DNA from 3 places in the Pseudoalteromonas sp. HF66 genome. Region 1 is predicted to be linked to each of the others. Evidence: predicted binding sites of a transcription regulator. Region 1 holds the regulator's gene; each other region holds the start of a gene.
The links. The regulator sigma-54, encoded in region 1, starts transcription at its own class of promoters, with help from an activator protein. The targets are predictions, from matches to a motif close to GTTGGCACGNNNNTNGNNT.
Positions count from the first base shown of each region.

Region 2: a site for sigma-54 is predicted at 1,468-1,486, ahead of HCZ11_RS15000 (YggN family protein). Genes of this name have one in related genera too.
Region 3: a site for sigma-54 is predicted at 1,367-1,385, ahead of HCZ11_RS14565 (EF-hand domain-containing protein). Genes of this name have one in related genera too.

Region 1 covers NZ_JAATOU010000014.1:99,496-102,660, reverse strand. Annotated here, with positions in the region: gene rapZ (RNase adapter RapZ) at 1-127, opposite strand, end outside; gene ptsN (PTS IIA-like nitrogen regulatory protein PtsN) at 128-580, opposite strand; gene hpf (ribosome hibernation promoting factor) at 584-871, opposite strand; gene HCZ11_RS14325 (RNA polymerase factor sigma-54) at 899-2,395, opposite strand; gene lptB (LPS export ABC transporter ATP-binding protein) at 2,513-3,165, opposite strand, start outside.
Region 2 covers NZ_JAATOU010000016.1:20,724-23,888, reverse strand. Annotated here, with positions in the region: gene HCZ11_RS15015 (LysR family transcriptional regulator) at 1-339, shown strand, start outside; gene HCZ11_RS15010 (glutathione peroxidase) at 407-889, shown strand; gene HCZ11_RS15005 (PA3496 family putative envelope integrity protein) at 942-1,130, opposite strand; gene HCZ11_RS15000 (YggN family protein) at 1,522-2,322, shown strand; gene HCZ11_RS14995 (PLP-dependent aminotransferase family protein) at 2,397-3,165, opposite strand, start outside.
Region 3 covers NZ_JAATOU010000015.1:25,702-28,866, reverse strand. Annotated here, with positions in the region: gene HCZ11_RS14570 (HAMP domain-containing sensor histidine kinase) at 1-1,106, opposite strand, end outside; gene HCZ11_RS14565 (EF-hand domain-containing protein) at 1,419-1,646, shown strand; gene HCZ11_RS14560 (hypothetical protein) at 1,656-1,883, shown strand; gene HCZ11_RS14555 (EF-hand domain-containing protein) at 1,987-2,220, shown strand; gene HCZ11_RS14550 (EF-hand domain-containing protein) at 2,225-2,458, shown strand; gene HCZ11_RS14545 (amidohydrolase) at 2,552-3,165, shown strand, end outside.

The DNA.
Region 1 (3,165 bases):
TACGCACGAGCGAAGGCAGTAAATTGACTGGAATATTATCAACGCAATAATAACCTAAGTCTTCAAGTACTCGTAAAGCGACCGATTTACCTGAGCCTGAGCGACCGCTGATAATGATTAATTCCATTTATGCCTCTGCTGATATAACCTGAAACAGTTGCTGATCGGTAGTAGCACTACGCAGCTGTTTACAAAACTCTTTATCTTTAAGTCTATCAGCAATTGTTGATAAGGTCTTTAGATGAAGCTGAGAGTCACCATCTGGTACGATGAGTGCTACGAAAATGTCAACAGGGCGATTATCAATTGCATCAAAATTGATTGGGGATTCACTCACTATGACAAACGCCTGAGGTTCATCGGCGCCACTCATTCGGCCATGTGGAATAGCAATACCTCGGCCAATACCAGTGCTACCTAACTTCTCTCGGTTGAGTAAAGCATTTAGGATATCTTGTTGAGATAAATGAGGAAGCTGCTGGTGAGCCAGTTCGCTGATATATTCAAGAATTCTTTTTTTGCTATTAAAAAGGACCGCAGCTTTGCTGCAGTCCTGATTAGTAAGTGAACTTAGTTTCATAATTTAATGTCGAGCTAATTTCTCTTTGTGTTTAATGACTTGGCGATCAAGCTTATCGATCAACGAGTCAATGGCTGCGTACATATCTTGATGTTCTGTAGAAGCGAACAATTCGCCTCCGTTTACATGTAAAGTTGCTTCTGCTTTTTGGCTTAATTTTTCTACATCTAGAATGACATGAACATTATTAATATGGTCAAAATGCCTTTCTAGTTTCGCAAACTTGGTGTTTACATAGTCTCTTAATGAATCAGTGATTTCTACATGACGACCAGTTAAATTTAGTTGCATAAGCATTTTTCCTTCTATGTAAAACGTCTAAATCAAACTCTTACGCTGATTAGACGGAGGTATTGCTAGAGACTCACGATATTTTGCAATTGTACGTCTAGCTACTTTAATTCCTTGCTCAGCCAATATATCTGCAATTTTGCTATCACTCAATGGTTTAGCCGAGTTTTCTGCAGCGACTAACTTCTTGATTAAAGCGCGTATTGCTGTTGAAGAACACTCACCACCATTTTCAGTGCTGACATGGCTTGAGAAGAAATATTTCAACTCAAAAATACCCCTGGGGGTATGCATATATTTTTGCGTTGTTACTCGTGAAATCGTCGATTCATGCATTTCGACCATTTCAGCAACATCATTTAGCACCATCGGCTTCATTGCTTCTGGGCCATGCTCAAAGAAAGCTTGTTGTTGTTGAACGATACAGTTGGTCACTTTTAATAGTGTATCGTTACGGCTTTCTAAGCTCTTAATAAACCACTTTGCTTCTTGTAAGTGAGAGCGAATAAATTGGCTGTCGCTACTTGATTTAACAGAGCGAGACATAGCCGCATATTGGCTGTTCACTCTAATCTTTGGCATACTATCTGGGTTTAACTCAACCACCCAGCGACCTTTTACTTTTTTCACTGATACATCAGGTATGACGTACTCAGACTCTTCGCGTACTATGCTATCCGCAGGCTTAGGGTTTAAGCTGTGAATTAGCGTCATTACTTCTTTAAGCTCATTTTCTTTAAGCTTAGTCTTTTTCATCAAAGTTCGATAGTCGCGACTCGCTAATAATTCGATATGCTCAGATAAAACCATTTTAGTTTCAGCTAAATATGGCGTGTTTGCATCGAATTGGCGAAGTTGAATACACAGGCATTCCTGTAAACTACGCGCCCCAATACCGACAGGATCAAACAATTGAATTCTCTTTAGGACCGCTTCGACTTCATCAAGTTCGATTTCTTCTTCATCACTATTTTGATTAAAGCTCTCGACGATATCTTCACAGCTTACCGTTAAAATACCAGAGTCATCGATAGCCTCAACAATTGCCACAGCAATCGCTTCATCAGTCGGACTAAAGGGAGTTAGCTGTAATTGCCACATAAGGTATTCGTGAAGGGTTTCGGTCGATGCACCTTGATAAATAGATTCATCTTCTGGCATTGGCCCTGATGATGTTGATGGAGCGGCACTCATGTACTCATCCCATGTAACATCCATGGCTAAATCGTCACTTACAGTGTCTTTATTTAGAGCATCACTGCTTTCTTGTTCATATTCGCTAGGTGCTTCGTCTGCAGAAGCGCTGACTTGCACATCGTCAGATTCAGCTTTTTGTTCATTTTTGCCGATGCTTTCTTCGTTGTAATCCGCTTCTTCCACTTCAAGTAAAGGGTTACTATCTAGCGCCTCTTGAATTTCTTGTTGGAGATCCAATGTACTGAGCTGCAACAAACGAATAGCTTGTTGCAGTTGTGGAGTCATTGTAAGTTGCTGGCCCATGCGCAGCTGTAATGATTGCCTCATGTATCCCTAACAATCCTTTTTTTAAGTTATCGATAACTGTGCAAAGACAGTTAAGTTATTATCGATTTATTGTCATTGTTATAAGTCTAGCAGATGCTCTAGTCGGTGGCGTAATGGTTACAGCCTAAATTGCTCGCCTAGATAAACATCGCGTACAGTTTGGTCAGCTAATACGTGCTCAGGTGTGCCTGATGCAATTAGCTCCCCATGAGAAACAATGTAGGCTTTTTCACAAACATCAAGGGTTTCTCGAACATTATGGTCAGTAATTAGTACACCAATACCACGATTTTTTAGGTGCTCAATAATTTTCTTTATATCTAACACTGAAATTGGATCAACACCAGCAAAAGGCTCATCTAAAAGGATAAATTTAGGATTAGCGGCTAATGCGCGAGCAATTTCAACGCGGCGACGTTCACCACCAGATAGCGCCATACCTTGACTATCACGGATGTGTTGGATGCTAAATTCATCTAATAAGCTATTTAGAGTTTCTTCCCGCGTGGTTTTATTTAGATCTTTACGAGTCTCTAAAATAGCCATCAAGTTTTGGTAAACTGTTAACTTTCGAAAAATCGAAGATTCTTGCGGTAGATAACCAATACCCAACCTCGCACGGCTGTGCATTGGCAAAAGGGTAATATCGTTATCATCGATGCTAATTTTACCTTTGTCGCTCGGAACTAGGCCTACAATCATGTAAAAAGTCGTGGTTTTACCAGCACCATTTGGGCCAAGCAAGCCAACAATACTGCCAGCTTCAACTT
Region 2 (3,165 bases), on a different contig from region 1:
AAAACGCCTTATGACCTTGCTGAGCATAACTGCTTAATTACCATGCGAAAGCGCTGGCGATTTAATATTGACGATCAAATTAAAGAAGTTCGTATCGATGGTAATTGGCGTAGCAACCACCCGCAGGCTATTTTAAATGCCGCAGTAGCAGGAGTTGGCATTGCCCATTTAGCGTTAGATATCGTGGAACCTTTTTTAAATAGTGGGCAATTAGTAAGCATTCTTGAAGAGTTTCAGGTTGGCGATAACGCATCTTGGTTAGTCTACCCAAGAAAAGATCTATTACCGTTTCGGGTACGTTTACTAATAGAACATTTAACCAATGCATTTGCTGATTAATATTTGCTCTTTTAGAAATATGACAAGCAAGTTAGAATCAGTCTAACAATAATAAAAAGTTATCATTATGAGCGAATTTCACCAACTCTCTGCCACCAGCCTACAAGGCCAAACTGTCGATTTTTCTGATTTTGAAAATAAGGTCGTACTTGTTGTAAATACAGCGAGTAAATGCGGTTTCACCCCGCAATACGAAGGCTTACAAGTACTTCATGATAAGTACCATGAACAAGGCTTGGTAATAATTGGCTTTCCATGTAATCAATTTGGTAAACAAGAACCTGGTGATGCTAAAGAAATAAAAGAAGGCTGCTTAATTAACTATGGTGTGAGCTTTTTGATGATGAGTAAGGTTGACGTAAATGGCGAGCATGCTCACCCTGTGTTTAGATATCTAAAATCAGAGCTGCCTGGTTTTATTACCCGCAAAATAAAATGGAACTTCACCAAATTTTTAATTGGTAAGGACGGCAAAGCAATTAAACGATACGCGCCACTTACAAAACCTGAGCAGTTCGAATCAGACATTCTTGCCGCTTTGAGCAAGTAATAAGGCCTTAAAGCAATAAAGAGGCAAATAGCCTCTTTATTTAAATTTATGCTTAGTCGTTCAAGTACTCATCAAAGTCGTCATCGCCTAAGTTTCTACGCAAGCGTTTTTGTTCAAGATAGTCTTCCAACTTCTTCTTAACGCGTTGCTTTTTCTTGTCGTGTTGATTACGCCCGACCATTTCGTACTCGTCTTCAACAAAATCGTCATCTAGCGCGTCATAACTAAATGTCTTACCCACAACCCACTCCATAAAGTGTTTGAGACCAATTCTTGAGATTAAAATTTGCTCGATGAATTGGCAAAGATTAAAAAGCTCAGTAGTTATTTAGTATCTAAAAAACCACCAAAATAAAGCCATACACCCATGCTAAATAGGTCATATGTCAATATTGTGAATAAATAGCGCTAAATTTGATTTCTGAAAAGTGAGAGTTTTTTATCGTTTCGATAAAAGTCATTTATGCATGTGTATTTTTTAGTTAATTTGACTAAAAAATGGTTAAAAAATTATTCCGTGCACTTCCAACAAAAACCCTAAAAAACCATAAGCCAATGAAATAAAAGAATTTATAATATTTGGCATCCTATTTGATTATATTTTTATGTCATTTCAAACAGGAAAGAAAAAAATGAAAAAGTTATTGTTACTAAGTTCTTTATTTATCGCTACCAGCGCAATGGCTCATAACGATAATGATACAAATATTTCATTCAGCGGTGAGCAATGTGATGTCGAATTTATAAATGATGTGCGTATCACTCCAAGTGAGTTAGAAGTATACACAGCCGATAATCGCAGCATGAAAATCATCGACCAACATACTTTATATATCGATGGCCAAAGCGTATCCCTTAATGCTTCACAACAGCAAGCAATTGCAGATTACTCAGACAGCTTGCGCAGCCAACTTCCTGAAGTAGCTAATATCGCACTTGATGGCGTAAAAATAGCAGGCGTAGCAATCGAAGAAGTATCAAATGCTTTCAACATTGATGGCCTAAGTGACATTTCAGAATTAATGGACGATATCAGCGTAGAAGTGCAAAACGCTTTCTACCAACAAGGTGCGTTCACAATGGGTCAACAAAACTTTGAAAAATTTGGCCAAAACTTTGAAGACCAATTCGATGAGCAAATCGAATCAGCAGTAGAGTCAGCCATGATGCAATCGATGGGCAGTATTTTAGTGGCTCTTGGCTCTGAGCTTTTAGGTTCGGGTGGCGACATGGATGAGTTTGAGCAACGTATGGAAAACATGGGCGCACAAATCGAAGCTCGCGTAGAAACCCAAGCAGCTCAGCTAGAAGAGCGAGCAGATGCATTGTGTGGCAGTTTTGCTGATATCGCTCATAAAGAACAAGAATTAGTGGTTCTAGTACCACAGCTAAAAGAATATCAATTATTTACTTTTAAACAGAACGCAGAGTAATTGACCAGTTAAGAAATTAACATCCCTGAACCAAAACACTTGGTCCTTTCGCGCAGAGCTTGCTCTGCGCTTTTTTATTTTTTGGCCAGCACGGTCAGTTGCGATAACGTTTTAATCGCCTGTTCCAAACTTTCAGACCAAGGCAAACCATAGCTTAATCGAAAACAACTACGGTACTTTTTACCCGCTGAGAATATCAACCCAGGGGTAATACTAATCCCTGCCTCAAGTGCCAAATGAAATAGTTTTACCGCATCATATTGGCTACCAAGATCAACCCAGATAACACAGCCCCCTTGCGGGTTACTAATACGCGCACAACTTGGCATATATTGCTGCAGGCACCAAATCATACGCTCTTTGTTGGTACTTAAGCGCTGTCTAAGCAAACGAATGTTACGGTCGTACTCACCACTGGCTATAAACTCATACAAGGTCCACTGATTTATAAGCGGCGCAGAGCAACTAAGCGCGCGTTTGTGTCGCCTTGCTTGTTCAGCAAACTTACCTGCAATGATCCAACCTATGCGGTAACTAGGTGCGGCTGTTTTTGAAAACGACGCACAGGTGATCACTAACCCCTTTTTTGAATAAGCTTGTGCAGGAGTGGCACGCTTAGCTGTAAAATGTAGGTCGCCATAAACATCATCTTCAATGAGCACCACCTCGCGCTGCTCTAAAAGTGCCACTAATTGCTCACGCTTGGCATCAGGCATAAAACTGCCAACTGGGTTATTTAATGAGGTTGAAAACACACAGGCTTTTATATCATGCTCATCGAGTGCTTGAACCAAGTCATCTAGCCATATTCCTTCATCGGGGCACAGCGGTATTTCCAGTGCC
Region 3 (3,165 bases), on a different contig from region 1:
GATATAAACAAGGCTTTATTTGGTAACTCGTTAACCCAAACAATGGATAAGTCACGCGCAGATAGTCGGTGCTCAAAATGACGCTCAATTTTATTCATCATCACGTTAAAATTAAGCTCGCTCAGGCTTTGCTTACTAGTGCGGATAGCGTTGTAACTCAATAAGCTTTCAATCATGACTCTAAGTCGCACCATACTTTGTGTTATTAGCTCAAGGACTGCTTGTTGCTCGCTATTGATTGGGCCAACAATTTCATCTGCAAGTAAATCTGTGCCTTCAACCATAGAAGCTAGGGGGGTTTTCAACTCATGTGTCACATGACGCAAAAAAGTATCTTTTTGCTGCTCAAGCATATGTAACTGTGCTTGTACCCATTCAAGTTTATTGCCTAATTCAACTAATTCTGAAGAACCACGAACATGAATTTTTTGCTGCCAGTGCCCTTGCCCTAATTTATCAATAACATTAGTAAGCTCTCGTAGGCGTCCGCTTATCCGCCATAGAAATCCACCACCTACCAATAGCGTGAGTGGAATTAAAGCTATTAACCAATTAATAAATGAAGCTTGTAGTGCTTTTAATTGCTGTTGGTTTTTTGTGATCCGTAATTCATTTTGCTCTTTAAGCCAGTTTGTTTGTTCACTGATAAGCTTGCTAGCAGGAGCAAACAGCTCACCATCTTGCTTTTGTTCAACTAGCAAATGCTGCTCTGCAAATTGTAATACCTCAGCAAGCTGATGCCACTGCGACACATAATCAGCTGTAGGGCTCAAAAAAATAAGCTCATCAACACTTTGCAAAGAAGATTGCCACTTGTTAGCAATCAGGCTATCGAGAGATTCACTCTTAAGCACCCAATTTTGTCGAGTAGCCCTTTCTAAACTATTTAAGTCTTGTTTAAGATTATTGAATGCTTTGGTAAGTTCGTAATTGTCACCGACGATTTCTTGGGTCAGCGCAAGCTGCTTATTAAGGGCATTTAAAAACAAAATCACCACTAAAGATAACGGCAGTAAAGACAGCAAAATACTACAAACGAACTGACTAATGAGACTAGGCCGCCAGTTGACTAACTGTTTCATTTTTATCGCTACTTTATTTTGCATATTCACTCTCAACATAATTGCTGATGCTGATTATTAGTGAATAAACTTAGACACTCGCTGAATCCGACCTTAAAAAGTACTGACTTTTACCCAAAAACTGATACATAGTTGCTATTTAGCAACACGCTAACTCATTGAAACAAGGAGAATAAAGCTTAGTCGCCTAAAAAGCGTTGCAAAAAAGACACAATACTCTGTAACTATTTCGCATTAAAAACCACACAAAATATATAACCCACTGATAATTAACACATTTAAAAACTGGCACCAATTTTGATAACTACAAAGTAAATTAGTCATTTAGGACACAAAATGAAGATTACGGCCATTTCAGCCGCAGTGTTGATAAACCTAGTTACGGTAGACTGTTATGCATTCGATCTGCAAACGACTTTTAACGAGCTAGATAAAGACAGTAACGGCTTTTTGAGTGAAGCAGAGGCATCTGAAGATGCATTATTACATAGCAACTTTACTCAAATAGATAGTAACCAAGATGGTCAAATTTCATTTTCTGAGTTTCAGTCGTTTATTCAATAGGAGATTGTAATGAAACAACTTTTAGCAGCGTTTTCACTCATGTTTTTAGTTATCAGCGCTACCGTTTTAGCATCACAAATGGATGTTCGATTTGCTAAATTTGATACAAACGCCGACGGTGAGATTTCTTTAGCTGAAGCGACTAAGCACGATAACTTACTTAAGCAATTTGCCGACCTAGATGAAAACGGCGATCAAGTTTTGTCTGAACAAGAGTTTGAAAAATTCAAACCTTAACGGCTTAAAGTGCTTGCCATAATCCCAGAGGGAATGTGTAAACGGATTTAAATTATGGGAGTTAAATTATGGCAAGCACTTTTATTTATAAAGGAGTGTAATTATGAGAATTTTCTGGCTTGCTTCATGTACCTTAATTACAATAAGCTTCAATAGCTTAGCATTGGATGTAAAACAAAGATTTGATCACCTAGATAAAGACAAAAATGGCTTTTTGTCTTTGCAAGAACTGTCATCCCAACCACACTTGCAAAAACGCATGGCAGAGTGGGATACAGATAAAGATCAACAAATTTCGCTCCTAGAATTTAAACACTATTTAACAAACAAGAGTTAAAGTAATGTCAAAATTAACCTTTGCCAGCCTAATTTTATGTTGTGGATTTAGCACATTGGGTTTTGCTGCAGATAGTATTGGTGAAAAATTTAAACAACTTGACCGTAATGACGATGGCTACCTTACTCGCTCAGAGTCTGCAAGAGATCCTGCTCTATGGTCACGTTTTAAAAATTACGACAGCGATAAAGATAATAAATTATCGCTGAGTGAATTTAAGGTCTACGCAAGTAAATAAAAATGTCTATTTGATTATTTAATTGCTGCTGAGTTGCAGTTTACTGCAACTCTGATAATGTTTTCATAATTCAATAAAAACTATTAGAAGATTATGAAACTCATCATCAGCTTACTGGCAACAGCTTCGATAAGTTGTTTTGCCAATACCACAGTAATTTACAATGTAAATGGTTACACACCAACCTACAAAGGTGAAACTCAACACTTTTCAACACTGGTTTTTAAAGACGGTAAAGTTGTAAAAACCGGTAATGATACAATCAAAAAAAGCTTTCCTGATGCCACCACGATTGATGGCCAACAAGCTACGTTATTGCCTGGTTTGATTGATGCCCATGGCCATGTGATTGGTTTAGGTAATAACCTTTCTCAACTTGATGTTAGAAGTACTCGCTCGGCAGATGAAGTTGGCAAAATGCTAGCTGAGTTTGCCAAAGATAAACAAGGTTGGATCATTGGTCGAGGTTGGAACCAAGAGCAGTGGCCTGGTGGACAGTTCCCAAATGCTGCTGATTTAGACAAGTATTTAAAAGACAAACCCGTAGTGCTTTCTCGAGTTGATGGCCATGCTGTGTGGGTAAATTCAAAAGCAATGGAGCTTGCAGGTATCACCAAAGAAACTCGCTCTCCTGCCGGTGGTGAAATTATAAAACTGGATTCTGGTTTACCTTCAGGGGTATTCATTGATAAAGCCGAAACGCTTAT